Regions from separate parts of the Nocardia sp. NPDC055321 genome, predicted to be linked through region 4. Evidence: riboswitches for the same ligand, from Rfam matches in the RefSeq annotation. Region 4 holds a riboswitch; each other region holds the start of a gene.

Region 1 (3,200 bases), on a different contig from region 4:
TCACCTGATCGCGAATGCTGATCTCGGGAAAGCGTGCGCCCCAGGGCTTTCCGTCCGCGGCGAGGGACGCTGGTCCGGTGCTGCCCTTGCAGCCGCCCAGGACGTTGGTGGCGATGACACACCATTCGCGGGTGTCCACCGCCGCGCCCTCGCCGACGATGCCGTCCCACCAGCCGGGCTGGGCGTGCTGCACGTTGGCGGGGCCGACCACATGTGAATCGCCGGTGAGGGCGTGCTCGACGAGGATGACGTTATCCGCGTTCGCCGAGAGTTCGCCCCACCGCTGCACCGCCAGGCTCACGTCGGGGATGACAGCGCCGTTCTCGAGCCGGACCTCCCCGATCGCAATGGTGCAGAGCGTCCCGTCGGGCGGCGGCAGCAAGAGATCCGCCGCTGGACGAGAGGTGCTCGATTCAATGCTCACTATCAGCTCGCTGCCGCAATCAGTCCCGCGCGCAAATCCGCCAGGATGTCGTCGATACCTTCGATACCCACGGCCAAACGCACCAGACCAGGGGTGACGCCGGACGCGAGCTGCTCCTCGGGAGTCAGCTGGGAGTGGGTGGTCGAAGCCGGATGAATCACGAGCGAGCGCACATCCCCGATGTTAGCGACATGGCTGTGCAGCACCAGCGCGTCCACGAACTTCTTGCCCGCATCGACACCACCGGCCAGCTCGAACGAGACGATCGCGCCGACGCCCTTCGGTGCCAGCTGTTTGCCGCGCTCGAACCAGGGGGAGTTGGGCAGACCGGCGTAGTACACCGACTCCACCGCGTCCTGCCCGCTCAGGAATTCCGCCACCGCCTGGGCGTTGGCCACGTGCCGCTCCACCCGCAGGCTCAGCGTCTCGATGCCCTGGCTGATCAGGAAGGCGTTGAACGGCGATACCGCCGCGCCGAGGTCGCGCAGCAGCTGCACGCGCGCCTTGAGCGCGTACGCCGGTGCGCCCAGGTCGGCGAAGACCACGCCGTGGTAGCTGGGGTCCGCGGTGGTGAAGCCCGGGAACCGCGGCTTGCCGTCGGCGTCGGTCACGGTCCAGTCGAAGGTGCCGCCGTCCACGATCACGCCCGCGACCGCGGAGCCGTGCCCGCCCAGGTACTTGGTCGCCGAGTGCACGACGATGTCCGCGCCGTGCTTCAGCGGCTGGATCAGGTACGGGGTGGCGACGGTGTTGTCCACGATCAGCGGAACGCCGGCCGCGTGCGCCACGCCCGCGATGCCCTCGATGTCGAAGATCGAGCTGCTCGGATTGGCGACGGTCTCACCGTAGAACGCCTTGGTGTTGGGGCGGACGGCCGCTTCCCACTGGGCCAGGTCGTCCGGATCCTCGACGAAGCTGACCTCGATGCCGAGCTTGGGCAGCGAGTAGTGGAAGAGGTTGTACGTGCCGCCGTACAGGTGCGGGCTGGACACGATGTGGTCGCCGGCCTCGGCGACGTTCAGGATCGCGTAGGTCTCCGCGGCCTGGCCCGACGACACCAGCAGCGCCGCCACGCCGCCCTCGAGGGCGGCCACGCGCTGCTCCACCGCGTCCTGGGTGGGGTTCATGATGCGGGTGTAGATGTTGCCCGGCTCGGCCAGGCCGAACAGTGCCGCGGCGTGATCGGTGTCGCGGAAGGCGTACGAGGTCGTCTGGTAGATCGGCAGGGCGCGTGCGCCCGTGGCCGGATCGGGGGCCTGCCCGGCGTGCACCTGCTTGGTCTCGAAGGACCAGTTCGCGGGATCGAGGTTGGCAGCGGGCGCGGTCGAGTCACTCATGATTACTGCTCCAGGAAGAATCGCCGTATACGGCGGAAGGCTTGGGTTATCGGAAGGCGAATTGGCTTCGACAACAACACATCTCGGTGCCTCCTACAGTGCGCTTGCGCTCGGCCTTCGAGCGCCCGGTCTTCACCCGGAGCACCCCACCGCAGCTGGAGGGTTGCCGATCAGCGAGCCGGGGCTTGGCGCTGATGCTCTTGACCTGTTTCGGGATTCTAACGGTGCTCGGCCGCGATGTCGGCAATGGGGTTACCCACAGTCGGAACGGCGCAAATACGGACGAACTCGTGATAGGCGGTGACCACCGCGTCGGCCATGGCGCGCGCGGAGTCGGCGAGCACGCCCTCGAAACTGCCGAGCTCGGCCTCGCACTCCACGCCCGCGCGCATGATGGCGTGCCAGGTGCCGGTGATCAGCCGCACCGGCAGTGCGTCCGGGTCGGTGCCGAGCCGCTCGCCGAGCACGGTCGAGGTCTCGCGCATCTTGTAGTCCGCGGCGTCGAGACTGCGGGCGCGCACGGCGGGGGAGTGCCTGATGATGTTCTGCATCTGCTGGAACCAGCGGAACGGCAGCGGTTCGTCGCGGTCGATGATGCCCTCGATCATCTCCAGGTAGCTGTTCAGTAGCGCCTGCAGCTCGTTCCCGGTGATCGGCTGGCGGCGCAGGTTGTCCGCCAGCGTGCCGCCGAAGTCCTCGATCGGCGCGATGACGATGTCTTCCTTGCTGTCGAAATACCTGTTCACCGTGCGCGGGGAGACGTCGGCGGCGTCGGCGATCTGTTCCACGGTGGTGGTGTCGAAGCCGTGCTCGTCGCACAGGCGCAGCGCCACGTCGATGACCCGGGTACGGGTCTGCTGCTTCTTGCGCTCGCGCAGGCCGGTGCGGGCGGTCGGCGATGACGGCTCGAACATGCCCCGATGGTAGCGCGGACCGGAGAAATCATGTCCATGGACGCCAACTGTCGCAGTCGGACATTTTTCTCTTGACGCCAATTGTCTGGGAGTGCCACGATGAGCTCGGCTGTTCGGAGCAAACGAGGAGTAGGCATGACCGGCGGGACGGCAACGCTCGAACCTGACGAAATATCAAGTGAGACAAAAAATTCCGCACGATGGTGGGCTCTCGGCGTCATCGCCGTCGCGCAGCTGATCGTGGTGCTCGACGCCACCATCGTCACGATTTCGCTGCCCTTCGCCCAGCAGGACCTGGGCATCAGCGACGGCAACAAGCAGTGGGTCCTGACCGCGTACACGCTGATCTTCGGCGGACTGCTGCTGCTCGGCGGGCGGCTGGCGGACTACCTCGGCCGCCGGCGCGTCTTCATCGCCGGCCTGGTCGGTTTCGCACTGGCCTCCGCACTGGCCGGGCTCGCGCAGAACGGCGCACAGCTGTTCGCCGGACGTGGTCTGCAGGGCGCGTTCGCGGCGCTGCTCGCC
Region 2 (3,200 bases), on a different contig from region 4:
CAGGAAGCCGCTGTCCGCGCCCGGTCGCGCCCGCGCCGCCGCGCTGCCCGCGCTGATCAGCTCGCTCTCCACCCCCTCGATGCGGGCGCCGAGCTCGACACTGCAGAACAGGGATCGCTGATCGTTGGGCATGGCCTCGAGCCTAGTTCGGGGCGGCAACCGAATTCCCGGCTTCGTCGCGGACCGGGCGAACCCCGGGATGCCCGGCCGGGGCCGCGGACGCCGCCGTTCGGTCGAACCGTAAGGTCGGAGGGTGGCCCCAGCAGAGCACCCCGCAGCCGGGTCCGGACTCGTCGTCGGGTTCGACCTGGATATGACGCTGATCGACTCGCGTCCGGGCATCGCCGCGGTGTGGGACGCGGTGGCCGCCGAGACCGGGGTGCGCATCGATTCGGAGCTGGCGGTGTCGAGGCTGGGACCGCCGCTGGCCATCGAGGCGGCCGAGTGGTTCCCGCCGGACCAGGTGCCGGGGGTCGTGGCCCGCTATCGCGAGCTGTACCCCGACCTCGCGATCACGCGCGCCGATCGGTTGCCGGGCGTGCTCGACGCGCTCACGGCGGTGCATCGCGCCGGTGGGCGCACCCTGGTCATCACGGCCAAGAAGGAATCGCTCGCGCGCCTGCATCTCGACCATCTCGGGTTGCCGGTGGACGACGTCGTGGGCGATGTCTGGGCCGAGGAGAAGGGGACGGCGCTGCGCGAGCATGGGGCTTCGGTCTACGTCGGCGATCATCTGGGCGATGTGCGCGGGGCGAAGGTCGCCGGGGCGCTGGCGGTCGCGGTGACCACCGGACCGTATACGGGCGAGGAGCTTTCGGCCGAGGGCGCGGACGTGGTGCTGGGCGATCTCACCGAGTTCCCGGCCTGGCTCGCCGCGCACCTGGCCGCGCGCAACTGAGCTCGCACGTGCCGGGCCGGACTCCGCGCCCCGGGACCGACTTCCTTTTGGCTTCAGGTTGATTCGAACGCTGTTGACGGAACGGACCCGTCACTAGCGTTGCGCGCACGGTCACGAGTATCAGCAGTGACGAGCCCCGGCTCGCTGATCGGCAACCCTCGCGCGGCGGTGGGGTGCCCCGGGTGACGACCAGGTGCTGCCCGCCGGGCAGCACAAGCGCGTTGTGGCCGGTGTGTGCCGGTGAGTTCAGAGGAATCAGATGAGTAAGCAATGGTCCGGGTCGCGTCGTCTCCGGGTAGTGGTGGGCATCGCATCGGCGGCCCTGGTGGCCGGGCTGGTATCGGCGTGCGGCGGTTCTTCCGAGAGTGACAGCGGCACCGTGTATTTCGGTGTGTCGGGGCCGAAGTCGGGCCCGTCGGCGGAGTACGGCCGGCTGTGGCAGCAGGGCTTCGATCTGGCCCTGGAGGAGGTCAACGCCGCGGGCGGGATCGACGGCAAGAAGGTCGAATTGAAGTGGGAGGATTCGCAATCCGACCCGAAGCAGACCGTGCCCATCGCGACCAAGTTCGTCGGTGACGAGTCCATCATCGCCGAGCTGGGCGACTTCTCGTCCCCGGCCTCGATCGCGGCGTCGCCGGTCTACAACCGCGGCAAGCTGGTGCAGTACGGCTTCACCAACTCCGCGGTGGACTTTACCAAGGCCGGCGACTACTCGTGGAGCCCGTCGATCACCCTGGACGTGTTCCAGGAGCGCAACGCCCAGTGGGTGTCCGCGAAGGCCAAGAAGGTTTCCGTGGTGTACCTCGAAACCGACTGGGGTAAGCAGGCTTTCAAGTTCTTCGAGCAGTCCGCCAAGGAGAAGGGCGTGGAGATCGTCTACTCCTCGCCGATTCTGCCGGACTCGCAGGACTTCCGCCCGGTGCTGATCAAGGGCCGGGACGCGAACCCGGAGGCGTTCGTGCACCTGGGTTACGGCCCGGACGGCGCGCTCATCGTCAAGCAGCTGCGCGACGTGGGATACGGCGGCCAGTTCTTCGGCGGCCAGAACACCCCGCAGTTCATCTCGCTGGCGGGCGCCGCGGCCGAGGGTGACATCGTGAACGGCGTCTTCACCGCCGCGGACACCAACCCCAAGGTCGTGGACTTCGTGCAGCGGTTCCGCGCCAAGTTCGACGTCGACCCGGGCGACTTCAACGTGTACGCCTACGACGCGATCAACGTGCTGGTGAAGGCGGCAAAGCACGGCGGCGCGACCCGCGAGGGCATCCTGAAGGGCCTGCGCGAGGTCAAGGACTTCGACGGAATCGGTTTGGGCACCTTCGCTTTCGATCAGCAGACCCGCCGGCCGAGCGGGGTCAAGCCGATCGAGCTGATCCTGAAGAACGGCGCCTTCGTGCCGACCGGCAACAAGTAACGCCATGTTCGACACGCTCATAGCGGGTCTGGTCCACGGCAATGCGTACGCGCTCATCGCCGTGGGCATCACCCTGATCTTCGGGGTCAGCAACGTCATCAATTTCGCGCACGGCGCGATCTTCGCGTTCGGGTCGGTGCTGGGCTGGTGGCTGATCGCCGAGCAGGGGCTGCCGCTGTGGCTCGCTCTCGTGCTGGTGGTGGGCGGCACGGCGCTGCTGGGTGTGGTGATCGACGTGCTCGCGGTGCGGCCGCTGCGCCGCGCCCCGGCCATCGCGGCGCTGCTGGCCACGGTCGCGGTGGGCCTGATTCTCGAGAACGTGGTGGCGCTGATCTTCGGCCCCGACACCCGGCCCTTCCCGCAGGTGTTGCCCACCAACAACTTTCAGGCGGGTGGCATCCGGTTCGGGACCTCGGACGTGGTCATGTTCGCCATCACCATCACGGTGATGGCGGGGTTGTGGAGCTTCCTGCGGTACAGCCGGTACGGGCTGGCCATTCGCGCCACCGCGCAGGATCCGGACGCCGCGGCGCAGATGGGGATCGGGGTCGGGCGGATCCAGTCGCTGGCCTTCGCCATCGCCTCGGGGCTGGGCGGGCTGGCGGGCATCTTCGTCGGGCTCTACAACTCCAACATCTCCCCGACGAGCGGCGGCATCGTCGGCATGACCGGGTTCGTGGCCGCCACCATCGGCGGGCTCGGCTCGATTCCCGGCGCGGTGGTCGGCGGTTTCGTCCTCGGTCTGGTGGAGGCGTTCGGCATCTACACCTTCGGGGACGGGTACCGCGATCTGATCACCTTCGGACTGCTGGTCGTCTTCCTGGTGCTGCGGCCGGGCGGGCTGCTCGCGCGCCCGCCCGCCATCGAATCCGAACCGCTGACCGGCAC
Region 3 (3,200 bases), on a different contig from region 4:
CTGATTCGCAGCGCGGAGGGTCAGGTCGCCGACGCCGCGGTGCCCACGCCCAGCGCCGCGAGAATCCCCGCGCTCAACTGCTCCAGCCGATCTCGCACCCGCGGCCGGCGCAACAGCTCCACCGCCCGCGCGGCCACCATCGCCAGCAGCACCATCTCGATCGCGGCGATGACGGATTCGATCGCGCCGAGCGCCAGGGTGTTCGCGAAGGTCACCTCGGTGAGGAACTGCGGCAGCACGGCGAGATAGAAAAGCCCGACCTTCGGGTTCAGCACGCAGGACAGCAAACCGGCGGCGAACGCCGAGCGAACCGAGGCCGCGCGCCCCTGCGGCGCAGCGCCCGTGAGCTCCGACTCCGCCTCCCGCCGGGCCCGCCGATGCGCGAGCAGCGCCCGAACCCCGAGGTACACCAGGTAGATTCCGCCGATCACCTTGAGCACGCGATAGGCGGTGGCGGACTGCTCCAGCAGCGCCGCGACACCCGCCGCGACCACCAGCGCCCAGACGATGCCACCCGCCGCCGACCCCGCGGCCGCCGCGATCGCCGGACGCGGACCGGCCATGGCGTAGCGCAGCACCAGGAAGGTGTCGGGACCGGGAGTCAGGGCCAGCAGCACGCACAGCCCGATGAAGCTCAGCAGCAGAGCGGGATTCACTCACCCATGGCAGCGCATCACCGAGGTGGATGCAAGGGAATACCGCCATGGGTGAGCGGGAAGACCGCCGCCCGCCCTGATGAAACGGGTCAACGGCCTTCCGGGCGTCCGGAATTCAGATTCGCGCGCCGAACTCCGTGCCCAGTTCGCGGAACACGTCGGTGTTCAGGGAGAAGGCGAGGCGGGCCTCGTCCAGGACGCGCTCGACCTCGCCTGCGGCCAGCGGCAGCGCGTCCAGATTCGCCCGGTACTCGCGCTTGAACGCGGCCGGATTGGCGATCTCGTCGAAGACGTAGAACCGCACACCGTCGCCCTTCTTCGGCAGGTTCCACAGCTTCTCGGCGGTGCCACGAATGACCTGGCCGCCCGAGAGATCGCCCAGGTAGCGGGTGTAGTGGTGCACCACGTAGCCGGCGGGCCAGGTCTGCGCGCATTCGCGCACCCGGGCCGCGTAGGCGGCGGTGGCGGGCAGCGCGGTCAGCTCGTCACGCCAGTTCGGTCCACCGAGGTGGGCCAGATCGGTCTCCAGCGCGGCCAGGCGCGCCAGCTCCGGGCGGATGAACGGGCCCGCGGCGGGGTCCGAAGCCAGTGCGGCCGTGTCCTTTTCGAGTGCCTCGTAGACGAACCACAGCTGCGAGGTGTAGCGGTAGAACGCCTCCACGCCCAGCTGACCCGTGAGCAGGTCGCGCATGAACGTGGAATGCTCCGCCTCGGCGTGCTGCTGCTCGGTCGCGGTGCGGATGAGCGTCGAGAACGGTGTGCTGGTCTCCAACATGATCGAGCATCCTCGCTTCAACTCCCAGGGCGCACTACTTTGGCTACCCTAACTTCAAAATCGACTGTACGGGTCAGCAACGTTCTCGCGATTCGACCTTTCCGCCCCAGCCCATCCAACTTTCGGATGATTTTCCGGAAGGGGTTGACAATGCCGCCGATCGTCTGCAAGCCTTCTCAATCAGGTCATGAGTACCAGCGCAAAGCCCTGGCTAGCTGGTCGGCAACCCTCCTCCGCGGTGGGGTGCTCCAGGTGACGACCGGGCCGCCGCCCGACCGGGCGCGGCAAGCGCGGACTCTCGATCATTCTTTTCTCCGATCGCGCGTCCCTTGCCCCGATGGGATTTCGTGATGACTGCTTTCGCCGACCGCAGCTGTGCCCCCCTCGCCACCGTCTCCGGTTGCGACCTGCGCGTACCCCTCGTCCAGGGTGGCGAGATCGACTACGCCAACTTCGACTACGCCGCCAGCGCACCGGCGCTGGCGCAGGTCACGGACCGGGTCGCGGCACTGCTGCCGTACTACGCCAGCGTGCACCGCGGCGCGGGCTACGCCTCGCGCGTGTCCACCGACTGCTACGAGGCCGCGCGCGGTTCGGTCGCCCGCTTCCTGAACGCCGCCGACGACCAGGTCACGGTGTTCACCCGCAACACCACCGACGCGCTGAACCTGCTCGCGGCCTGCGTGCCCGGGGACACCGTCGTGCTGGACGTGGAACACCACGCCAACTTCCTGCCGTGGACCCGGCACGGCCGCCGGGTGGTGCCGGTCGCGGACACCATCGAGGAGACCGTTCAGCGCGTGGTCGCCGAACTCTGCGCCAAACCCGCCGCGCTGCTGGCGATCACGGGCGCGTCCAACGTGACCGGCGAGCTGCTCCCGCTGGAGCGGCTGGCGTGGATCGCGCACCAGTGCGGGACCCGCATCCTGGTCGACGCCGCGCAGCTCGCCCCGCACCGGCGAATCGATCTGCGCGCCACGGGCATCGACTACCTGGCCTTCTCCGGGCACAAGGCGTACGCGCCCTTCGGCGCGGGCGTGCTGGTCGGCCGCCGCGACTGGCTCGACGCGGCCGAGCCCTACCTGGCCGGCGGCGGCGCCGTGCGCTCGGTGACCCCGGACCGCGTGGAATGGGCGCCCGCCCCGCAGCGCCACGAGGCCGGGTCGCCGAACGTCCTGGGCGTGGCGGCGCTCGCCGCGGCCTGCGACACCCTCGCCGGACTCGACGAGACCGAGGTGCTCGAGCACGAGCGGTACCTCACGCAGCGGCTGCGCTACGGATTGACAACCGTTCCCGGCGTGCACTTCCTGCGGGTGTGGCGGGACAGCACCGACGCGGTCGGCATCGTCGCGTTCACCGTGGACGGTTTCGAACCCGGGCAGGTCGCGGCGTATCTGTCGGCCGAGCACGGCATCGGGGTGCGTGACGGGCGCTTCTGCGCGCATCCGCTGCTCGCCCGCCTCGGTGTGGACGCGGCGCTGCGGGCCAGCATCGGACTGGGCACCACCGCCGCGGATGTGGATCGCCTCGTGGACGCGATATCCACACTCGTCCACAAGGGTCCGGGCTGGGACTACGCCAAAACTGACGGCCATTGGAACCTCTCTCCCGAAACCCGCCCGTTCGCCGCCACCGACGCGGGTGCGGCCCCCTGCGGGTTCTGACGTCCCGGCGTTCGCGGTCGCATCGAATAGGATTCGATGCGACCGCGGTACCGCACGTGAGACACGGCCACCGGGAACAGGACCCGATCGAGATCGCGGGTGCTC
Region 4 (3,200 bases):
CGACGTCCTCCAGCCCGATCGAGATGCGCACCACCCCGTCGGTGATGCCGATGGCCGCGCGGCCCTCCGGGCCCATGGCCCGATGCGTCGTCGTCGCCGGATGCGTGATCAGGGTCTTGGCGTCACCGAGGTTGTTCGAGATGTCGATGATCCGCAGCCCGTTGAGCACCTCGAACGCCCGCTTCTTGGCCTCGGCCTCGGGCGCGGTCAACTCGAAGGTCACCACGGTGCCGCCGCCGGACATCTGCGCCCGGGCCAGGTCGTACTGCGGGTGCGAGGTCAGGAACGGGTACTTCACCCACGCCACGGCCGGATGCTGTTCCAGGAACTGCGCGATGCGCAGCGCCGAGTCGTTGGACTGGCGCACCCGCAGCGGCATGGTCTCGAGACCCTTGAGCAGCGTCCAGGCGTTGAACGGGCTCAGCGCCGGACCGGTATGGCGCATAAGGTTTTTCACCGGGCCGTCGATGTACTCGTGCGAGCCCAGGATCGCGCCGCCGAGCACGCGGCCCTGCCCGTCGATGTGCTTGGTGCCCGAGTAGACGAGCACGTCGGCGCCGAGATCGAAGCCGCGCTGCAGCAGCGGGGTCGCGAAGACGTTGTCCAGCACCACCTTCGCGCCGGCGGCGTGCGCCAGATCGACCACCGCGCGCACGTCCACCAGGGACTGCATCGGGTTGGACGGGGTCTCGAAGAACACGGCCTGGGTGGGCACCGACAGCGCCTCGGTCCACTGGTCCAGATCCTCGCCGTCCACGAAGACGGTCTCCACGCCCCAGCGCGGCAGGATCTCGTTGGCCACCACGAAGCACGAGCCGAACAGGCTGCGCGCGGCGACCAGCCGGTCACCGTTGCCCAGCAGCGCGGCCAGCGCGGTGAACACCGCGGACATGCCACTGGCGGTCGCGAAAGCCGCTTCGGCGCCGTCGATCAGGGCCAGCCTGTCCTCGAACATGGCGACCGTCGGGTTGCCGTAGCGCGAGTACACGAAGTGCTCGATGTCGCCGGTGAAGGACGCCTCGGCGGCCTCGGCGCTCTCGTAGACGAAACCGGAGGACAGGTACAGCGCCTCGGAGGTCTCCTCGAAACCCGAGCGCCGCAGGCCACCTCGCACACTGAGCGTGGCGGGGCCGACGCCCTCGGGCAGCGGCTTGTCGAACGCGCCACCGGTGATCATGACTGCCTCCACGGAAGTCCGTCCGCGCGCCAGCCTTCGACGCCGCGGTGTCCCTGCGCGTCGAGCGCGCCCTCGAAACCCTCGAGCACATTGAACGACGGAGCGAGCCCGAGCGCGGTCGCGGCGGTCGCCGCGCCGATGGAACGCTGCCCGGAGCGACAGATGAAGATCACCGGCGCGTCCGAGTCCGCGGCCCGGTCGGCCAGCACCTCGCGGAGCTGATCGACGAACCGGGCATTGCGCGCGCCGCTGGTGTCGACCCATTCGATCAACGCCGTCGGGCGGCCGATGCCGCTGGTGTCGGGGACGCCGACGAAACGCCATTCGGCTTCGGTGCGCACATCGACCAGCACCGCATCCGGATTGTCGCGCAACAGTTCCCACGCCTGCTTCGGCGTGATGTCACCCGCGTAGCTCACTTCGAACCTCCTGTGAATCCGCACTTGCCGCACCGTTGCCCGATGCGCGGCCAGGTCGTCACCCGGAGCACCCCACCGCGGAGGAGGGTTGCCGACCAGCCAGCCGGGGCTTGGCGCTGATACTCATGACCTGGGTTGAGATTGACCGACATGGGGCCTCACTGTCAAACCGTGCGGGCGGTCAGGAATTGCACACCAGCCACGCCCCATCGGTCTTGGTGAAAGTCCAGGTCGAGGTGGAATCGCGGTCGTCGGCGCGCCAGGTCACCTGCGCGGTGGCGCGGTCGCCCTGGACATTCGGGTCGGTCAGCTTGACAAGCGTTGACTTCCCGGCCTTTTCGCCCGTCTCGGTCCGCAGCGGCGAGCGCTGTTCGTCGAAGCCCGGGCACGCGGTCGACGGATCCAGCGCGTCGGTGCCGCTGCGGGATTCGATGAAGTTGCGCGCGGACTTCGCCAGCCGATCCTTGTCTGTGACATTCTTCTCAGCCGGCGACAGCAGGGCCGAGACCACGATGCCGATGATCACCACGACCGTGACGCCGATGGCGATCAGGAACGGCAGCATGGTTCTGGACTCACGCTGATCGATACGTTCGGGCTGGTCCGCGTCCTCGCTCATGACCTTGATCATGCCTGCTCGGGGCGGGTGTCCCGGCGGCGACACCGGACCGCGCCCGGGGAGAGCATGCCCACAGTTGACCGCACCGGCGCGGGGGGTGGTCCATACCACCGATAGAATCGGCACAATTCCCCCGCGAGGCCGGGAATCGCAGTACAGAGCAGCAACGCTGCAGCTTCGGGGCCCGTAGGGTGGTTCACTCGAAGCCAGGGCGTCAACTTAGCCTAAGCTAAGAACGACGGCTGAGACTTGACGGCAAGATAGTTTTCGACCAAAGGGTGCGCGAAGAATGACCGAACAGCTTGCGGGAACCGATGCAGCGACCCGCCCGCTTCGCATTGCGATCGTGGGCGCGGGCCCGGCCGGAATCTACGCCGCCGACGCGCTGATGAAGTCCGATACCCCCGCCGGTTTCGACGGGGTGAGCATCGACCTGTACGAGCGCATGCCCGCGCCGTTCGGTCTGATCCGCTACGGCGTCGCGCCCGATCACCCGCGCATCAAGGGCATCATCACCGCCCTGCACAAGGTCCTGGACAAGCCGCAGGTCCGCCTGCTCGGCAACATCGACTACGGCGTCGACATCACCCTGGAAGACCTGCGCACGTTCTACGACGCGGTCATCTTCTCCACCGGCGCCAACGCCGACCGCGCGCTCGAGATCCCGGGCATCGACCTGGACGGCAGCTTCGGCGCGGCCGACTTCGTCTCCTGGTACGACGGCCACCCGGACGTGCCCCGCGAATGGCCGCTGCACGCGGAGAAGGTCGCGGTCCTGGGCGTCGGCAACGTCGCCCTCGACGTCGCGCGCGTGCTCGCCAAGACCGGCGACGAACTGCTGCCGACCGAGATCCCGCCGAACGTCTACGACGGTCTCAAGGAGAACAAGGCCGTCGAGGTCCACGTCTTCGGACGCCGCGGTCCCGCGCAGGCCAAGTTCACCCCGCTCGAGCTCCGCGAGCTGGACCACTCCCCGACCATCGAG

Evidence for each region. Region 4 has a riboswitch for S-adenosylmethionine ahead of ACWIGI_RS23170 (rhodanese-like domain-containing protein). Riboswitches for the same ligand answer to the same signal wherever they lie in the genome.
Region 1: it holds a riboswitch for S-adenosylmethionine, as region 4 does, so the genes downstream of both, ACWIGI_RS12165 (bifunctional o-acetylhomoserine/o-acetylserine sulfhydrylase) here and ACWIGI_RS23170 (rhodanese-like domain-containing protein) in region 4, are expected to answer to the same signal.
Region 2: it holds a riboswitch for S-adenosylmethionine, as region 4 does, so the genes downstream of both, ACWIGI_RS40885 (ABC transporter substrate-binding protein) here and ACWIGI_RS23170 (rhodanese-like domain-containing protein) in region 4, are expected to answer to the same signal.
Region 3: it holds a riboswitch for S-adenosylmethionine, as region 4 does, so the genes downstream of both, ACWIGI_RS24235 (aminotransferase class V-fold PLP-dependent enzyme) here and ACWIGI_RS23170 (rhodanese-like domain-containing protein) in region 4, are expected to answer to the same signal.

What each region holds. Positions count from the first base shown of each region.
Region 1 covers NZ_JBSHMS010000006.1:198,484-201,683, forward strand. Annotated here, with positions in the region: gene metX (homoserine O-acetyltransferase MetX) at 1-424, opposite strand, end outside; gene ACWIGI_RS12165 (bifunctional o-acetylhomoserine/o-acetylserine sulfhydrylase) at 427-1,761, opposite strand; SAM riboswitch class IV at 1,857-1,967, opposite strand; gene ACWIGI_RS12170 (TetR/AcrR family transcriptional regulator) at 1,980-2,675, opposite strand; gene ACWIGI_RS12175 (MFS transporter) at 2,811-3,200, shown strand, end outside.
Region 2 covers NZ_JBSHMS010000054.1:8,731-11,930, forward strand. Annotated here, with positions in the region: gene ACWIGI_RS40875 (GNAT family N-acetyltransferase) at 1-111, opposite strand, end outside; gene ACWIGI_RS40880 (HAD family hydrolase) at 254-898, shown strand; SAM riboswitch class IV at 1,008-1,123, shown strand; gene ACWIGI_RS40885 (ABC transporter substrate-binding protein) at 1,158-2,312, shown strand; gene ACWIGI_RS40890 (ABC transporter permease) at 2,317-3,200, shown strand, end outside.
Region 3 covers NZ_JBSHMS010000015.1:141,477-144,676, reverse strand. Annotated here, with positions in the region: gene ACWIGI_RS24250 (flavin reductase family protein) at 1-4, shown strand, start outside; gene ACWIGI_RS24245 (LysE family translocator) at 21-656, opposite strand; gene ACWIGI_RS24240 (biliverdin-producing heme oxygenase) at 772-1,431, opposite strand; SAM riboswitch class IV at 1,615-1,728, shown strand; gene ACWIGI_RS24235 (aminotransferase class V-fold PLP-dependent enzyme) at 1,782-3,095, shown strand.
Region 4 covers NZ_JBSHMS010000014.1:154,079-157,278, reverse strand. Annotated here, with positions in the region: gene ACWIGI_RS23175 (O-succinylhomoserine sulfhydrylase) at 1-1,177, opposite strand, end outside; gene ACWIGI_RS23170 (rhodanese-like domain-containing protein) at 1,174-1,596, opposite strand; SAM riboswitch class IV at 1,612-1,727, opposite strand; gene ACWIGI_RS23165 (Rv0361 family membrane protein) at 1,778-2,215, opposite strand; gene ACWIGI_RS23160 (FAD-dependent oxidoreductase) at 2,505-3,200, shown strand, end outside.